Regions from separate parts of the Methyloceanibacter sp. wino2 genome, predicted to be linked through region 1. Evidence: riboswitches for the same ligand, from Rfam matches in the RefSeq annotation. Region 1 holds a riboswitch; the other holds the start of a gene.

Evidence for each region. A riboswitch is a leader RNA that binds a small molecule or an ion and turns the genes downstream of it on or off. The one in region 1 is predicted to bind cobalamin.
Region 2: it holds a riboswitch for cobalamin, as region 1 does, so the genes downstream of both, DCY11_RS06065 (carbohydrate porin) here and DCY11_RS07405 (HupE/UreJ family protein) in region 1, are expected to answer to the same signal.

The regions. Positions count from the first base shown of each region.
Region 1 covers NZ_CP028960.1:1,588,642-1,596,396, forward strand. The annotation lists gene cbiB (adenosylcobinamide-phosphate synthase CbiB) at 1-422, shown strand, start outside; gene DCY11_RS07390 (cobyric acid synthase) at 406-1,866, opposite strand; gene cobO (cob(I)yrinic acid a,c-diamide adenosyltransferase) at 1,869-2,486, opposite strand; gene cobU (bifunctional adenosylcobinamide kinase/adenosylcobinamide-phosphate guanylyltransferase) at 2,483-3,019, opposite strand; gene DCY11_RS07405 (HupE/UreJ family protein) at 3,027-3,656, opposite strand; cobalamin riboswitch at 3,691-3,893, opposite strand; cobalamin riboswitch at 4,255-4,478, shown strand; gene DCY11_RS07410 (DUF1636 domain-containing protein) at 4,588-5,013, shown strand; gene cobW (cobalamin biosynthesis protein CobW) at 5,010-6,062, shown strand; gene cobN (cobaltochelatase subunit CobN) at 6,079-7,755, shown strand, end outside.
Region 2 covers NZ_CP028960.1:1,307,107-1,314,861, forward strand. The annotation lists gene DCY11_RS06065 (carbohydrate porin) at 1-870, opposite strand, end outside; cobalamin riboswitch at 971-1,182, opposite strand; gene DCY11_RS06070 (imelysin family protein) at 1,419-2,696, opposite strand; gene DCY11_RS06075 (LysR substrate-binding domain-containing protein) at 2,966-3,895, shown strand; gene DCY11_RS06080 (alpha-2-macroglobulin) at 4,055-7,755, shown strand, end outside.

The sequences.
Region 1 (7,755 bases):
TCGGCCATCGCTCGGCGCGTTACGAGGATTTCGGACGCGCATCCGCTCTGCTCGACGATGTGGTCAATCTGCCGGGCGCGCGCCTGTCCGGGTTGTTGCTTGTCGGCGCGGCGGCCATTACCGACAAGGCTTCTCCCGAGGAAGCCTGGAATGCGATGCGGCGCGATGCGGCCAAACACGCCTCCCCCAATGCCGGTTACCCGGAGGCGGCCATGGCGGGCGCGCTCGGTGTGGCCTTGGGCGGACCGCGGACCTATGCCGGATCGAGAAACGACAGCCCTTGGCTCGGCGATGGCCGGCGCACGGCAACCGCACAAGACATTCGCGCCGCCCTTCGGCTTTACGCCCGTGCCGACGGCCTGTTGATCGCACTTGTGGCGATCGCGGCCGCGCTCAGCGTGATCCTCAGCGCGACAATGTAAGAAGACGGTCGATGTCGACATGCTCCTCCAAATGGGCGGCAAGGTCGTCCAGAACGGCGTCGACCTGTTCATCGTAACGGACCTGCGAGGGGCCTGCGGCAAACCGGGCAAGCCACGCGGCGCGCTGGTGGTCGTCGGCGAATAGCCCATGCACATACGTGCCGTACACTTGGCGATCGGCCGAGATCGCGCCGTCTTGGAACCCCGTGTCGAGTCGGGCGAAGGGGCGCCCGCAATCGGGGCCCTTCGTGCGGCCCATATGCATTTCGTAGCCCTCGAAGGGCACTCCGTCGAAGGTGTGGCCGGACGCCGGCTCGAGCCGCTTGTCTCCCGAGAGCGTCGTCTCGATATCGAGGAGCCCCAAGCCTTCGGCTTCACCCGGCGCCCCTTCGATACCCTCCGGATCGCGCAAGACCCGCCCGAGCATCTGATACCCGCCGCATAGGCCGAGCACAGATCCGCCCCGGCGCAGATGAGCGTCGATATCGATGTCGAACCCGGCGTCGCGAAGAACGCGCAAGTCGGACAGCGTCGCTTTCGAGCCCGGCAGGACGATAAGCTGCGCATCCCCGGGCAGCGCCTCACCAGGCCGTACACGGACGACTTCGACGGCCGGCTCGGCGGCGAGCGGATCGAGGTCGTCGAAATTGGCGATATGGGGTAGCACCGGCACGGCGACCTTCAGCGTCGCATCCGTCTTGGCCGCCTGTTGCTGCTCGAGCGCTAACGCGTCTTCGGCCGGCAGGGCTCTTGCGCCTGCGAAAAACGGAATGAGGCCGAGCGGCTCCCAGCCGGTCTCTCTTGCGATGCGCACCATGCCGTCCGCGAAAAGAGACGGGTCGCCTCTGAATTTGTTGACGAGGAATCCGCGGATCATCGCGGCATCTTCGGGGGCAAGCACGGCCTTGGTGCCCACGAGGCTGGCGATGACGCCGCCGCGGTCGATATCGCCGATAAGAACGACCGGCACGTCAGCCTCACGTGCAAAACCCATATTGGCGATGTCGTTTGCGCGGAGATTGACTTCCGACGCGCTGCCCGCCCCTTCCACCAGCACGATGTCCGCCTCGTCCTTGAGAAGGGCGAAGCTATCCTGCACCGCGTCCATGAGCTCGGGCTTGAGCGCCTGGTAGTCCGCAGCCTTGGCCTTTCCGTAAACCTGGCCGCGCACGATGATCTGCGCGCCGACCTCGCTTTGTGGCTTGAGCAGCACCGGGTTCATGTGAACGCTTGGGGTCTCGCGGGCCGCGCGCGCTTGCAGCGCCTGTGCCCGCCCGATCTCACCCCCATCGAGGGTGACGGCCGCATTGTTCGACATGTTTTGCGGCTTGAAGGGCAAGACCTTAAACCCGCGGGACACGAGTGCGCGCGCTAGCCCGGCCACGATCAGGGACTTGCCCACATCGGAGCCCGTGCCCTGAAACATGAGCGCGCGGGCGGTCATCGCTAGAATTCGATGCCGGCTTGCGCCTTCACCCCGGCGGCGAAATGGTGCTTCACGAGCGTCATGTCGGTAACGAGGTCCGCGGCTTCGATCAGCGCTGGCTTGGCGTTGCGCCCCGTCACGATCACATGGAGGTCCGGGCGCCGCGCCTTCAGCGTGGCCACGACTTCGTCGAACGGCAGATAGTCGTAGCGCAGGGCGATGTTCAACTCGTCGAGAATGACGAGGCTGAAGCTGGGGTCGTCCATCAGCTCGACCGCCTTGGCCCAAGCACGCTCCGCCGCGGCGATGTCGCGTTCCAGATCCTGGGTCTCCCAGGTGAAACCTTCGCCCATGGAATACCAGGCGACCTGGTCCCCGAACTTCTCAAGCGCATCGCGCTCCGCCGTGTGCCACGCGCCCTTGACGAACTGCACGATGCCGACGCGTTTGCCCCGGCCGACCATACGCAAGGCAAGACCGAAAGCCGCCGTCGACTTGCCCTTGCCCGTTCCGGTGTGAACGATCAGGAGACCCTTCTCGACCGTCTTCTCGGCCACCTCGGCATCCTGCGCCTTTTTGCGGTTCGCCATCTTGGCGCGATGGCGCTCGAGGTCCTTTTCATCGACCGACTTGGTCATGTGTTTCCTTTCACCACGAGAGGCTGGCCCGCGACCACGAAGATGACGCGGCTGGCGATGGCGGCAATGCGCTGGTTGAGGCGCCCTTGCGCGTCCCGGAAGGCTCGCCCCAGCGGCGTTTCCGGCACCAGCCCCAGACCGACTTCATTCGAGACGAGCACGGTGGCGTTCTCACGGGCGTGCAAAGCCTGCTCCAGTCGAGTCGTCGCCTGCTCGATGTCGTAAGGGCCGTGCATGATATTCGAGAGCCACAAGGTCAAACAGTCCACCAGGACGACAGCTCCTTTGGGTGCCGCGCCTATGGCATCGTGCAGATCGTGCGGCGCTTCCAGAGTCTGCCAACCAGCTTCACGCTGGGCCCGGTGCTCGGCGATGCGCGCCACCATCTCGTCGTCATGCGCTTCGGCCGTGGCGATATAGACCCACGGCCGGGGCAGACTGGTGACGAAGCTCTCGGCGAAACGGCTCTTTCCGGAGCGGGCCCCCCCGAGGACGAAGGTGATCCCCTCGTCCTCGAGATCGGTACCTGTCATTGAACCGCTATGCGCTGGGGATGATTTGCCCGAGCAGCGTCGCAAGACCGATGCCGACGACCACCGCGCCGGCCAGACGGGGCGCAATGGCCGAGACGGACGGGGAGCGCATGCGGAAGAGCATGGCGACACCGACGCTGAGAGCGCTCTGGATGATCACGAGACCGAGCAGATAGGCCACAAGCGGCGTGGACTCCGCCCCGAAGATCGACTCGCCATAGGCATAGCCATGAGCTAGGCCGGCAATGCCGAACAGCACCGCCCAGGCGGCCAGCGGAAGGGCGCGGCCACCGGCAAGCACAACGCCTGCAATCACCACGGACAGAGCCACGATCAGTTCGGCGCCGGGCATCTGGAACCCGCCGACATGGATGCCGACACCGACGGCCGATGCCGCGACGAAGAGAACCGGCAGGCCGAGATTGAGACCGCCGACGCCGACCGCGACGCCCACGGCGATGAGAAAGGCCAGATGATCAAGCCCGACCACCGGGTGAGCGAGACCGGAAAGGAACCCTTGTGCGAAGGTCGACGGCAAGACGCCGCCCATCGCGTGATGCGCAGAGGCCGGCGCGGCGGTGAGCACAAGCGCGGCGAGCGCCAGAAACGCGGTGCGCTGGAGAGAAGAACGGGTCATGTGATCCCCCTTGCGCCCTCCACCCGAGGGCGCGGTTCAAGGTTTGCGCCGCGGCAGGTTTCCTGGCTTTGCGGGTCTGCGCATCCCCTCCACCTTCCCGGAGCGGTTGCTCCAGTGGCCTGAGGAGGGGCGCTCTCCGCTTACAGTTGCGGGGGCAGCCACGGAATTGGGTAAGACCCTCACCGTATTCCCTTCTTGAATCCGCCTCATGCGGAAACCATCGGCGCCCCGACTATAGCGACGTTCGCATGCGCCGCAACCAAGCTCGTGACGCCGTGTGGGGATCGTTCGGCTACTGACGGCAGTCGCCGTCTCTCTCCTTTGACCGGCACTCGTTGTGAAGCTCTCCCGACCTCGGCCGGCCGGATGTGGTGACCTCGTCATAGTCGCTTGTCGGCCATTGCGAGCAGTTCCTGCACCAGTGCCAGGTATCGCTCCCCTTCCTCTTCCGGTAGGTAGGCATGGGGCTATCCTCCATAAGTTGTTTATGGTGGCGTTATACTCGCATTGCGTGCCTTTCTCAATACGGCGACCCAAGGGTGAACGGGGCAAGGGCGAGCGGGGCAAGGCCCGCATTGACAAACACGCGCCTGGGGCCCTTATGTCCCTGATCGACGGTTGCTCGTTTCGAGCGAACAGGGAACGCGGTATGGAGGTTCTCCAAATCCGCGGCTGCCCCCGCAACTGTAAGCGGTGAGCCCATGGAACGGTTTCAACACCGGTCTTGGGCGCCCGAGCCATCGCCACTGGGGAGACCCCGGGAAGGCGGCGAAGGGAGAGACCCGCGAAGCCAGGAGACCTGCCGTCGATCTAGTCGTCCGCCGGGCGGGGTGCCTCTGCGACGGTTGGATCTTCGTCCGGCCCGAATCTGGGCCGACTTGCACCCTGTCTGCTGTGGCTTTCGCTTGAGATCGCCGAGGGATCTATCAGGGTGACATCTCCCCTAGACGCCAAGGACAGTGCCGCCAAGGTCCCGGACGGGCCGACCGTCTATGTCTGCGTGACCTGCCGCAAGCCAGGTGAGGACGGCGATGGCCCGCGCGCGGGGCTCCTGCTCGCCGAGGCCACCGCCGAGGCCGCGCGCGGGACGGGTGTCACTGTCCGCCAGGTCGAATGCCTTGCCAATTGCCGCCGCTCGCTCAGTGCCGCGATGCGGAAGAAAGACAGCTGGACTTATGTCTTCGGCGACTTGACCGCCCCGGACGATGCGGCAGCTCTCATCGACGGCGCGATGCTTCTCGCGGAGTCCGAAGACGGACTTCTGCCCTGGCGCGGCAGGCCCGACGCCCTGAAGGGCGGCCTCGTCGCCCGTGTTCCACCCCTCGTACTCGGCCCCATTCCGGAGGATTTCGAATGAATTCTGTCGCCCGCATTCCCTGCACGATCGTGACCGGCTTTCTCGGCTCGGGAAAGACCACGCTCATCCGCCACGTGCTTGCCAACACGGGCGGGCGGCGTCTGGCCGTGATCGTCAACGAATTCGGTGACGTCGGTATCGACGGCGAGATTCTCAAAGGCTGCGGGGACGAGAACTGCAGCGAAGAGAACATCGTCGAACTCGCCAATGGCTGCCTGTGCTGCACGGTCGCCGACGAGTTCGTGCCCGCGCTCGACGAGATCCTGGCGGCCGAGCCGCCGGTCGACCACATCGTCATCGAGACCTCCGGTCTCGCGCTGCCCAAGCCCCTGGTCCAAGCCTTCCATTGGCCGGCGATCAAGAACCGCGTGACGGTGGACGGGGTCGTGGCAGTCGTGGACGGCGCGGCGCTGGCCGACGGTCAAGTCTCCGCCGACATCGAAGCGCTCTCTGCGCAGCGCGCCGCCGACGATGCACTCGATCATGACGATCCCATTGAAGAGGTCTTCGAGGATCAAATCGCCTGTGCCGATCTGATTGTCCTCAACAAGCGCGATCTGCTCGATCCGGACGGGCTGCAGCGCGCCATGAAGACGGTGACCGACGCCCTGCCGCGCGGCATCGGTGTGGTGACCGTGTCGGAAGGAAAGGTCGACGCCACGGCCCTGCTCGGGCTCGGCATCGGCGCGGAAGACGACATCGAAAACCGCATGACCCATCACGACAGCGAAGAGGACCACGACCACGACGATTTCGATACGTTCGTGGTTCCGATCGCAGAGGTCACCGATCCCGCGGACATCACCAAGCGCATCGCCGATTTGGCCGAGGCGCATGATATCTTGCGCGTGAAGGGCTTCGCCGCCGTGACGGGCAAGCCGATGCGGCTGCTGATCCAGGCCGTGGGTCCGCGCGTGACCCACTATTTCGACCGCCCCTGGGACCAGGCCGAGGATCGCCAAGGCAAGGTCGTCGTGATCGGCTTGAAAGGCCTCGACCGCGAGGCGGTGGCCAGATCGTTGGCCGGGCACGAAGCCGTGGCCGGGTAACCGATAGGACCCTCGCATGCACCTCCTGCAGACAAGCAGCGCGACGCTCGACGACATCGCCGAGCCGATCGACCTGGGCCAGACGCCCGGCGATATCGCGGTCTTGTCTTTTACGGACAGCGACCTCTCGGGGCTTGCGGCCGCGTATGCGCACGAGCGCGAACAGGTGCCGTCCGTGCGGCTCGCGCATTTGCGTGACCTGCGCCATCCCATGTCCACCGATCTGTGGATCGAGACGGTCGCCCAGCACGCCAAGGTGATCGTGGTTCGGCTGTTGGGCGGGCTCGACTGGTGGCGCTACGGCGTCGACAGGTTGTCTACGATCGCCCGCGAGCGCGGCATCGCCCTCGCCATCCTGCCGGGCGAGGACCGCGACGACCCGCGCCTGTTCGAGCAGTCGACACTGGACGCAGCCGAGCTGCAGACTCTTCTGGCCTATTTCCGCGAGGGCGGAGTTGCGAACCTGCGCGCGCTGTTGCGGCGCCTGGCCCATCTTGGCGGCGCAGCGATCGAGGCGCCGGCCCCGCAGACCTTCCCGCGCATGGGCGCCTACCGGCCCGGCGCAGGCGTGTCCGATCTCGATGCCCTGCGCCCGCTGGGCGCAGAGCGAGGAGCCGTTGTTCCGATTCTTTTCTATCGCGCCTCGTTGCTGGCCGCCGACACCGGGCCGATCGATGCACTCTGCGGCGCACTGGAAGCACGCGGCCTCAATCCCATCCCGCTCTTCGTCCCCAGTCTCAAAGCGCCGGACGCGATCGCCTTCGTGCGGGACGCCTTCGAACGGCTCGACCCTTCGGTGATCGTGACGACGACAGCCTTTGCCGCCGGTGATGGTGTGTTCGACGGATGCGACGCGCCGGTTCTACAAGCGATCGTCGCCAATACGCGGCGCGAGGCTTGGGCCTCCAACCCGCGCGGGCTTGGACCGTCGGACCTTTCTATGCATGTGGTGCTGCCGGAGCTCGACGGGCGTGTCCTCGTCGGCACGCTCGGCTTCAAGGACAAGCGCGACAGAGATGACGCGCTCGGCTTCGAAGGCTTCGTCAGCAAGCCCGAACCCGATCGCGTCGAGGCCGTCGCCGACAAGATCGCCAAGCTCGCCCGCCTCCGGCAAACGCCGCGCGCGGACCGCAAGCTGGCGATCGTACTGCCGGACTACCCCGGCGCGGGCGGACGGGCCGCCTATGCGGTGGGGCTTGACGTGCCCGCGAGCGTGCTGGCCTGCCTATCGGATCTCAGGGACGCTGGATACACGGTTGAAAATGTTCCGGAGGACTCCCGCGCCCTTCTGGCCCGCCTGACCGACCCGGCTGCCGGCTTGAGCCTGACCCTCGAAGACTACGAGCGCCTTCTCGCAGCGCTGCCGGAATCCGTGGTCACGACCATGCGCGAGGCCTGGGGTGCGCCGGAAGAGGATCCCGATTTTCGCGACGGCGCCTTCCGCTTCAAGGCGGCCCGGTTCGGCAATGTCGTCGCCGCGCTTCCGCCCGACCGGGGCAAGACCACGGAGCGGCGCGCGGACTATCACGATCCGGTGCTGCCACCCCGCCATGCACTGCTCGCCTTCGGGCTCTGGCTGCAGCACGAGATCGGCGCCAACGCGGTTCTGCATCTCGGCGCGCACGGCACGCTGGAGTGGCTGCCGGGGCACGCGGTCGCGCTGACCGCATCCTGCTTCCCCGAAGCGGTGCTC
Region 2 (7,755 bases), 280 kb from region 1:
CGGCAGTTCACCGCCCGCCAGCGAATAGCTGTAGGCGCCTTCCGCCATCAAGAGCGTCCGATCGCGCAGACCGAAATCCAGTCCGTCGTTGTTGCACACTTGCGGATCGTCCGCGGCGCAGTCCGGAGCCGGATTACCGTTGTAGACACCGACCATCAGGCTGGTTTGCTCCGTCGGCGTGACGGCGACACGAACGCCGGGCGTGGCCAGCGGGTAGGCCGGACCGCCGCCGGGGTTGTTTTCGGCCGCGATCGGCGCCCACCCCCACGTGCCGTTGATGAAGTAGCCACCGCCTTCAGCGAAGAAGAACTCGGCGTCCGCCGCGAGCTGACCGACCTTGACCGACACCGTGTCGTTGAACAGGAACTGCTCGAACCAGATCTCGAACAGGCGCGTCGCGTCGTTCGCCTCGAAGCTGGTGACCGGCATCAGGGACCCGATATTGGAGCCCGTGATGGAGTTGCCGTGGATCTGGTAGCCATTGGCGTGGAAGCAAAGACCGTCCCACAGACCGAGCTTCTTCATGTCGGCGTTGACGTAGAGCTCGAGCACACCTTGATACTCGCCGCCCTCGTCGGTGCCGCCCCAATTGTAGAACGGCTCGGCGACATAGGCGCCGCCGATGTCGATGCCCGTGTTGTTCAGCGACCCGGTCATGCCGCCCTTCGCGCCGTCGATGAAGTCGAGCTTTCCGTTGGCCCCTGAGGCAAACCGATCGTACGGATCTTCCGGGATCTCGCAGGCGGCGTTGGCCGCGGCCGGTGCAAGGACGAGTGCGAGCGCACCGAACGCCGCAGCGCGCAGCCCCTTGCCGATTTGAAAGCCTGTAGGAACGCGCAACGCGCGTGGAGAATTCTGTGTGTCGGACATTCTTCCCTCCGAAGCCGAGTGACTAAAAAATCGCGTCAGCGCTTTCGGAGAATTCCGGCGGAAGATCCCGACAATGTGCGAACACCCCCGTTCGCCCATCAGCCCTGTCACGGTTGAAGGCAGGTCTCCTGGCTCACGGTTCATCGCTTTCTGCCCGACCTTCCCGGTTGCCCAGTGGTCACATTTGGCAGCGAGCTCACCGCTCACAGTTGCGGGGGCAGCCACGGCTTCGGCGCCATAGAGGCACACACCGTGTTCCCTTTTCATCCTCTCGGAACGAGTCTTCGAGGAACCTTCAACAGCCACAAGCTGTCCTCTGGCGCTCATACTGTCAATGGGTCGAGCACCCGACCCTCTGCGATCTTTTGTCATTCTTTCAGCCCCCCAACGGCTTCAGGTTCTATTCTGCTAATCGTCTTCGGCTGTTTTTCGCCGTTGATCCGACTCGGAATGCGTAAAATACAACATTCCGAGTCATCTTTTCTCAAGGTCGATTGTCGTCGCAGTAGCTGATTTCTCTTCAACTATTGCCGACCGTACTGTTTGGTCTATTCAGCTCCCACCTTCTCGGGCGCATCGAGACTGTCCGATCCCTCGAACTCGATGGCTTTCAGATCCAGCGTTGCCACGGCCCGCTCGATCGCCTTGGTCTGAACGAGCAGAGCGTCGACCACGTCCTGGACGACCTTGTTGCCCTCGTCGTTCCCCTCACCAATCATCTGGTCGTAGTTCTCGGTGGTCAGAGCACGCAGATAGAGCGTGTTCATCGCGTCCATGGTGGCATCGAGCGCGGCGATGACTTCGGCGTCTACTTTCGGATCCTTGGCCTTGACCACATCCGAGACACTCGGGCCCGAAACGACGGAGCCGTCGGCGCGGCGATAGCGGCCCGTGTAGACATTGTGGATGCCGAGCGCGTCGAAGAAGTGTGCGGCATGGGTGTTGTCGGAGAAGCAGTCATGCTCCTCTTCCGGGTCGTGCACCATCAGGCCGAGTTTGATGCGCTCGCCGGCCAGCTCGCCATAAGACAGGCTGCCGAGACCGGTCATGATGACGGTCAGGCCGCCTTCATCGCCCGCGTCCATGACGGCCTTGCGCGCATCGCCGCCTTCTTTCCACTGATCGGCCATCCACTGCAGATCGTCGATCAGGAGTTGGGTGACGGTGCTCAGGTACTCGGCGCGCCGTTGGCAATTGCCGTTGGAGCAGTTCTTCAGATCGTAGTCGGACGCGGGACGCTCGCCGGCGCCGGGCTCCGTGCCGTTCAGGTCTTGTCCCCAAAGTAGGAACTCGACCGCGTGATACCCCGTCGCCACGTTCGCCTCGACACCGCCCGCTTCCTGCAGCGTGTCGGCAAGCAGCGCTTTCGTGATCTTCGAGGTATCGATCTTCTTGCCGCCGAGCGACAGGGAGACGTTCTTGATCACGTCGGCCACGTAGAGTTCGTTCTCGGGCGACTCGTCACCATAGACCTCGGCGACGTAGTCGATCAGACCTTCGTCCAGCGGCCAGGCATTCACCTTGCCTTCCCAATCATCGACGATCGGATTGCCGAAACGGTAGGCCTCGGTCTGCATGTAGGAGGGGCGCGCGGCGATCCAGGCGGCGCGGGCGGCGCGCAGGTTCGACTCCGTCGGGCTCTCCAGGAACTCGTCGATCGCGAGCTGCATGGTCTTGGCAGTCTCAAGCGAATCTTCGTATCCGGCCTGCGCGATGTCGGCGTAATTCTTCAAAACGTCCTTAGGGCTATCGGCCAGCGCGGGCGAGACGTAACAGCCAAACGCCAGGACAGCCGCCGGCACCATCGTCTTTAGTCCTCGAAACATCGAACTCCCTCTCAAGTTGCTACGACTCGCCGGTCGTTTTCTATCTAAAATCACCAATTTCGATCGCTTTTGTCTATGACAAGGGCGAAAGATGCGACGGCCCAGCGGCCAGGGACCGTGGGCCGCCGCAAGGCTGAGATGAGGAAGCGTTTCGGCTCGGGCTGAAACACTTCAGACACTCGGGCTGGGCGGCCGAATGTCTTGCCAGAACCCTACGGGGGCCCTATCATGAATGAAGTGAACAGTTTTCATGATAATAGTTGAATGATATGCATCTTAAGGAAGTCGACGCCAATCTGCTCGTGACGCTCGATGCACTGCTGGTCGACGCCAGCGTCACACGTGCCGCCGAACGGCTCGGGCGCAGCGCCTCCGCCATCAGCCATGCCTTGGCTAAGTTGCGGGAATTGTTTGACGATGAGCTTTTCGTGCGCGCCGGGCAGAGGCTTGTTCCAACCGCCCGGGCTCAGGAACTAGCGCCGACGGTCCACGTGATCCTCGCGGGCATGGAGAGCCTGCTTCGTCCCAACAAGCCGTTCGACCCGTCGCTGACGATGCGCGCGTTTGCCGCAGCCTCCAGCGAGGCCGGCGAATTGATCCTCATCGAGCCACTGCGCAAGCGGTTGCAGGAGGGCGCGCCGAGCGTCCGGGTCGATTGGACGTCGTCCAATATGGAGTCGATTATCGACGAGTTGCGCAACGCGCGCTGCCACTTCGTCATCGACATCATGGGCGAGAGCGCCCAGGCGCCGGACGTACGCGCCGCCAAGCTTTTCGACGACGAACTCGCAACCCTGGCGCGGCCGGGGCACCCGTTCTCCAAGCGGCGCCCGAACGGCGAAGCCTTCGCCGGTGCGGAGCACGTGGCCGTTCACTCCCTCCCAGGGTTCCAAGGTCTCGCCGACCGGCTGGCGCAGGCGGGGCACGACATCCGGCGAACGTCGCAGGTCTCCTCCGCGCTTGTGGGCGTCATGGCCACGCTCAACAGCGATGCCCTGCTTACGCTCCCGGCCTCACTCGCAAGCTTGCTGGAACGGCAGTTCGGCCTCTCGCGGATCAAGCAACCCGTCGAGCCCGTGACGTTTCCCGTGCGCCTCCTGTGGCACACGAGCTACGACCGCGACGAGTGCCATCAATGGCTGCGCGGCGAGTTCTCGCTTCTAGCCCAAGAGCTCCTGGCTCAGGACGTGGCGGGCTAGCGTCAAATCATTGGCAATGGCCCGTCCGTCGGGCGTTTGCGGCGCGGTCACGTTGCGGCCGACCGGCCCACAACCGCTCAATTGTTTCCGTCATGATGCTCCGCTACCATGGCCTCCTCGCCCGCTCGCCGCCGAGGGCCGGGCGTCTGGAGGACACCCATGGTTGTGTGGTTTCGCACCGGCTTTGCCGCTGTGCTTTTCGCCTGCGTCTCCCTATCCGCTTTCGCCGCCGACAAGACCTATCAAGACGACGCGCTGGACGAAGCGGCCATCACGCTCAAAGTCGACCTCAAGAACGAGTCCGGCACCATCGAGCGGCCCGTGCCGATGCTGAAGGAGCAGGCCGCCGTGCAGCTGCGGAAGCAGTCTCTCGGGAACGCCGCCTTTATCTATGGGCAGATCGTTACCGCCGCGCCGAACGACTCCGAGGCTTGGCGGCGCCTTGCCGACATCTGGCTGGCCATCCCGCCGGACGAAGACGACGATGGCAGCGAGCGCTACCGCGAAGCCAGAACTGCCGCCTATATCGCCTACACACAGGCGAAGACACCGAAGGGCCAAGCCGCCGCACTCGGGTCTCTCGCCAACGCGTTCGCCAAGGGCAGCGAGTGGCGTCCGGCGCTGAACGCGCTGCGGCTTGCCACCACGCTCGACGACGATCCGGGCCTGGCGGCCACCTACGCTCAGCTTCGCGAGAAATACGGATTCCGGGTCGCCGATTTCAGCGTGGATTCCGACGCGACCTCACCCCGGGCATGTTTCCAGTTCACCGAGCCTCTGCTTGCGCGCGCGGACTACGCTCCATTCGTCGCCGTCGCCGGCGAGGACAAACCGGCCCTGTCGCTCGATGACAAGCAGCTTTGCGTGGAGGGCCTGAAGCACGGCGAGTCCTATAATGTGACCTTGCGTGCGGGGCTGCCCTCGTCCGTCCACGAGGATCTCATCAAGAACGCCCCGTTCACGATCTATGTGCGCGATCGCACGCCGTCGGTACGGCCCGTGGGCAAGGCGTACGTACTGCCCAGCACCGGGCAGCAGGGCATTCCGCTCCAGTCGGTCAATACCGGCGCACTCGACGTCACGCTGTATCGCATCGGCGACCGCAATCTGCTGGGGACCGTGCTCGGCTACGACTTTCAGCGCAATCTCTACGGTTACAGCCTCGAAAACATCGCGGATGAAAGCGGCGAGGAAGTTTGGAGCGGTTCGCTCAAGGTCAAGAAGGACCTGAACAAGGACGTGACGACGGCCTTCCCGATCAGCGAGGCCGTGCCCCACTTGGCGCCCGGCATCTATATCCTCGCCGCGCGGCCCTCCGACGTTCCGGGCGACGACTACGGCGAGCGCGCGACCCAATGGTTCGTTGTCTCGGACTACGGGCTGACGGCCTATTCCGGCTCGGACGGTATTCATGCCTTCGTCAACTCGCTCGCCACGACGGAGCCGATCTCCGGCATCGAACTGCGGCTGATCGCCCGCAACAACGAGGTTCTCGGCACAGCAACGACCGATGCGGACGGCGCAGTGACGTTCGCGCCGGGTCTCGCGCGCGGTAAGGGCGGCCTTGCGCCTGCGCTGCTGGTGACGGGCGCCACGGAAGGCGATTACGCCTTCCTCAACCTGAAGACACCGGGCTTTGATCTGACCGACCGGGGCGTGGCGGGGCGGGATGCGCCGAAGGGCCTCGACTCCTTCGTCTTCACCGAGCGTGGCGTCTACCGCACCGGCGAGACCGTGCACATCACGGCTCTGCTCCGGAACGCTGCGGGGATCGCCGTGCCGGACCTAAACGCGACACTCGTTGTCGACCGGCCGGACGGCATCGAGTATCGCCGCATAGTCGCGCAGGACGCAGGGGTCGGCGGCCTGTCCGTCGATCTGCCGCTCATCGCCGCCGCCCAGACCGGCACGTACCGGGTCAAGGTCTATTCGGATCCGAAGGCGGCGCCGATCGGCGAGACGAGCTTCCTCGTCGAAGACTATGTGCCAGAGCGGCTCGAATTCGACATCTCCACCGATGCGAAAAGCCTGTCGCAAGCTGCCCCCGCCAAGATCGCCCTCGACGGCCGCTTCCTGTACGGGGCGCCGGCATCGGGACTTCCGGTCGACGGCGAATTGAAGGTCACGGCCACCAGCGCCCGGCCCGGATACGACGGCTTTGTGTTCGGCACCAAGGACGCCGACAGCGGCGAGAATTTCACCGTCGAGACGCTGCCGCTCGCGGATCTCCCTGAAACGGACGCCAATGGCCAAGCTACGTTCGACGTGGCGCTCGGCGCCTTGCCCGCCGCATCGCGCCCGCTTCAAGCCAAGATCGTGGTGCGCCTCGCGGAGCCCGGCGGCCGCGCGGTCGAGCACGATCTGACGCTGCCGATCGAGCCGAAGGCGGACATGATCGGCGTGAAGCCTCTCTTTAAGGGCACGGCCCTGAGCGACAACGACATCGCCAAGTTCGACGTGGTGATGGTCGCGCCCGACGGCACGCAACTGGCGAGCAAAGGCCTGAAATGGCAGCTGCTGCGCATTGAGCGGAAGTACCAGTGGTACCGCCAATACGGCAGCTGGAACTACGAGCCCATCAAGGTCACGCGCCGTGTCGCGAACGGCGTGATCGACGCAGGCGCGGACGCGCCCGCATCGATCGAGATGCCTGCTTCCTGGGGCCGCTACCGGCTCGAGGTCGAAAGCCCCGACCCGCTCGGTCCCGTCACGACCTACGGCTTCGACTCCGGCTGGTACGCTGAGGCCAGCGCCGATACGCCCGACCGCCTCGAGATCGCGCTGGATAAGTCCGGCTATGCGGAAGGCGACACGATGAACGTCGCCGTGACCGCGCGCGCCGCCGGCACCGTCACGCTTTCTGTGATCGGCGACAGGCTCCTCACCCAGAGCACGGCCGATGTCGAACCCGGCCTCACGACGATCCCGCTCACCGTCGGTTCGGACTGGGGGACGGGCGCCTATGTGCTGGCGACGCTCCGCCGTCCGCTCGATGCGGCGGCCAAGCGCATGCCGGGCCGGGCCATCGGCACGCAATGGTTCAGCATCGACAAGGCGCAGAACACGATCGGCGTCGCGATGGACCTGCCCGATCTCATCCGCCCCAACTCGAAGCTGCTCGTGCCGGTTAAGCTCACGAACCTCGTGCCGGGCGAGCAGGCGCACATCGTCGTTTCGGCGGTCGACGTGGGCATCCTCAATCTCACCGGCTACGAGCCGCCGAACCCGGACGAATACTATCTCGGCCAACGCAAGCTTTCTTCCGAGGTCCGCGACCTCTACGGGCAGTTGATCGACGGCATGCAAGGAACGCGCGGCCAGATCAGGACCGGCGGCGATGGCGGCGCCGGAACGCTCCAGGGCAGCCCCCCGTCCGGGCCGCCGCTTGCGCTCTACTCGGGCATCGTCACTGTCGGCGACGACGGCACCGCGGAGATCGAATTCGACATTCCCGCCTTCACGGGAACGGCGCGGGTCATGGCCGTCGCCTGGAACAAGACCCAAGTTGGACACGGGTCGGGCGACGTGATCGTGCGCGACCCCGTGGTGGTGACGACCACGCTTCCGCGCTTCCTGCTCATGGGCGACCGCTCGACGCTGCGCCTTGACCTCGACAATGTCGAAGGCGCGAGCGGCGACTACACAATCGCGCTGGCCGCGACAGGTCCCATTGCGCTGCCCAAGACGGAGAGCGTGCTCGGCATTGACGCCAAGACGCGCAAGGCCGCGTCCTTCGAGCTTGCGGCACTCGGCGTCGGCGAAGGCAGCGTCGACATCACCGTGAGCGGCCCCGAGAGCTTCGAGGTCGCGCGGCGCTACACGATCGAGGTGCAACCGGCCACGCAGATCTTTGCGCGCCG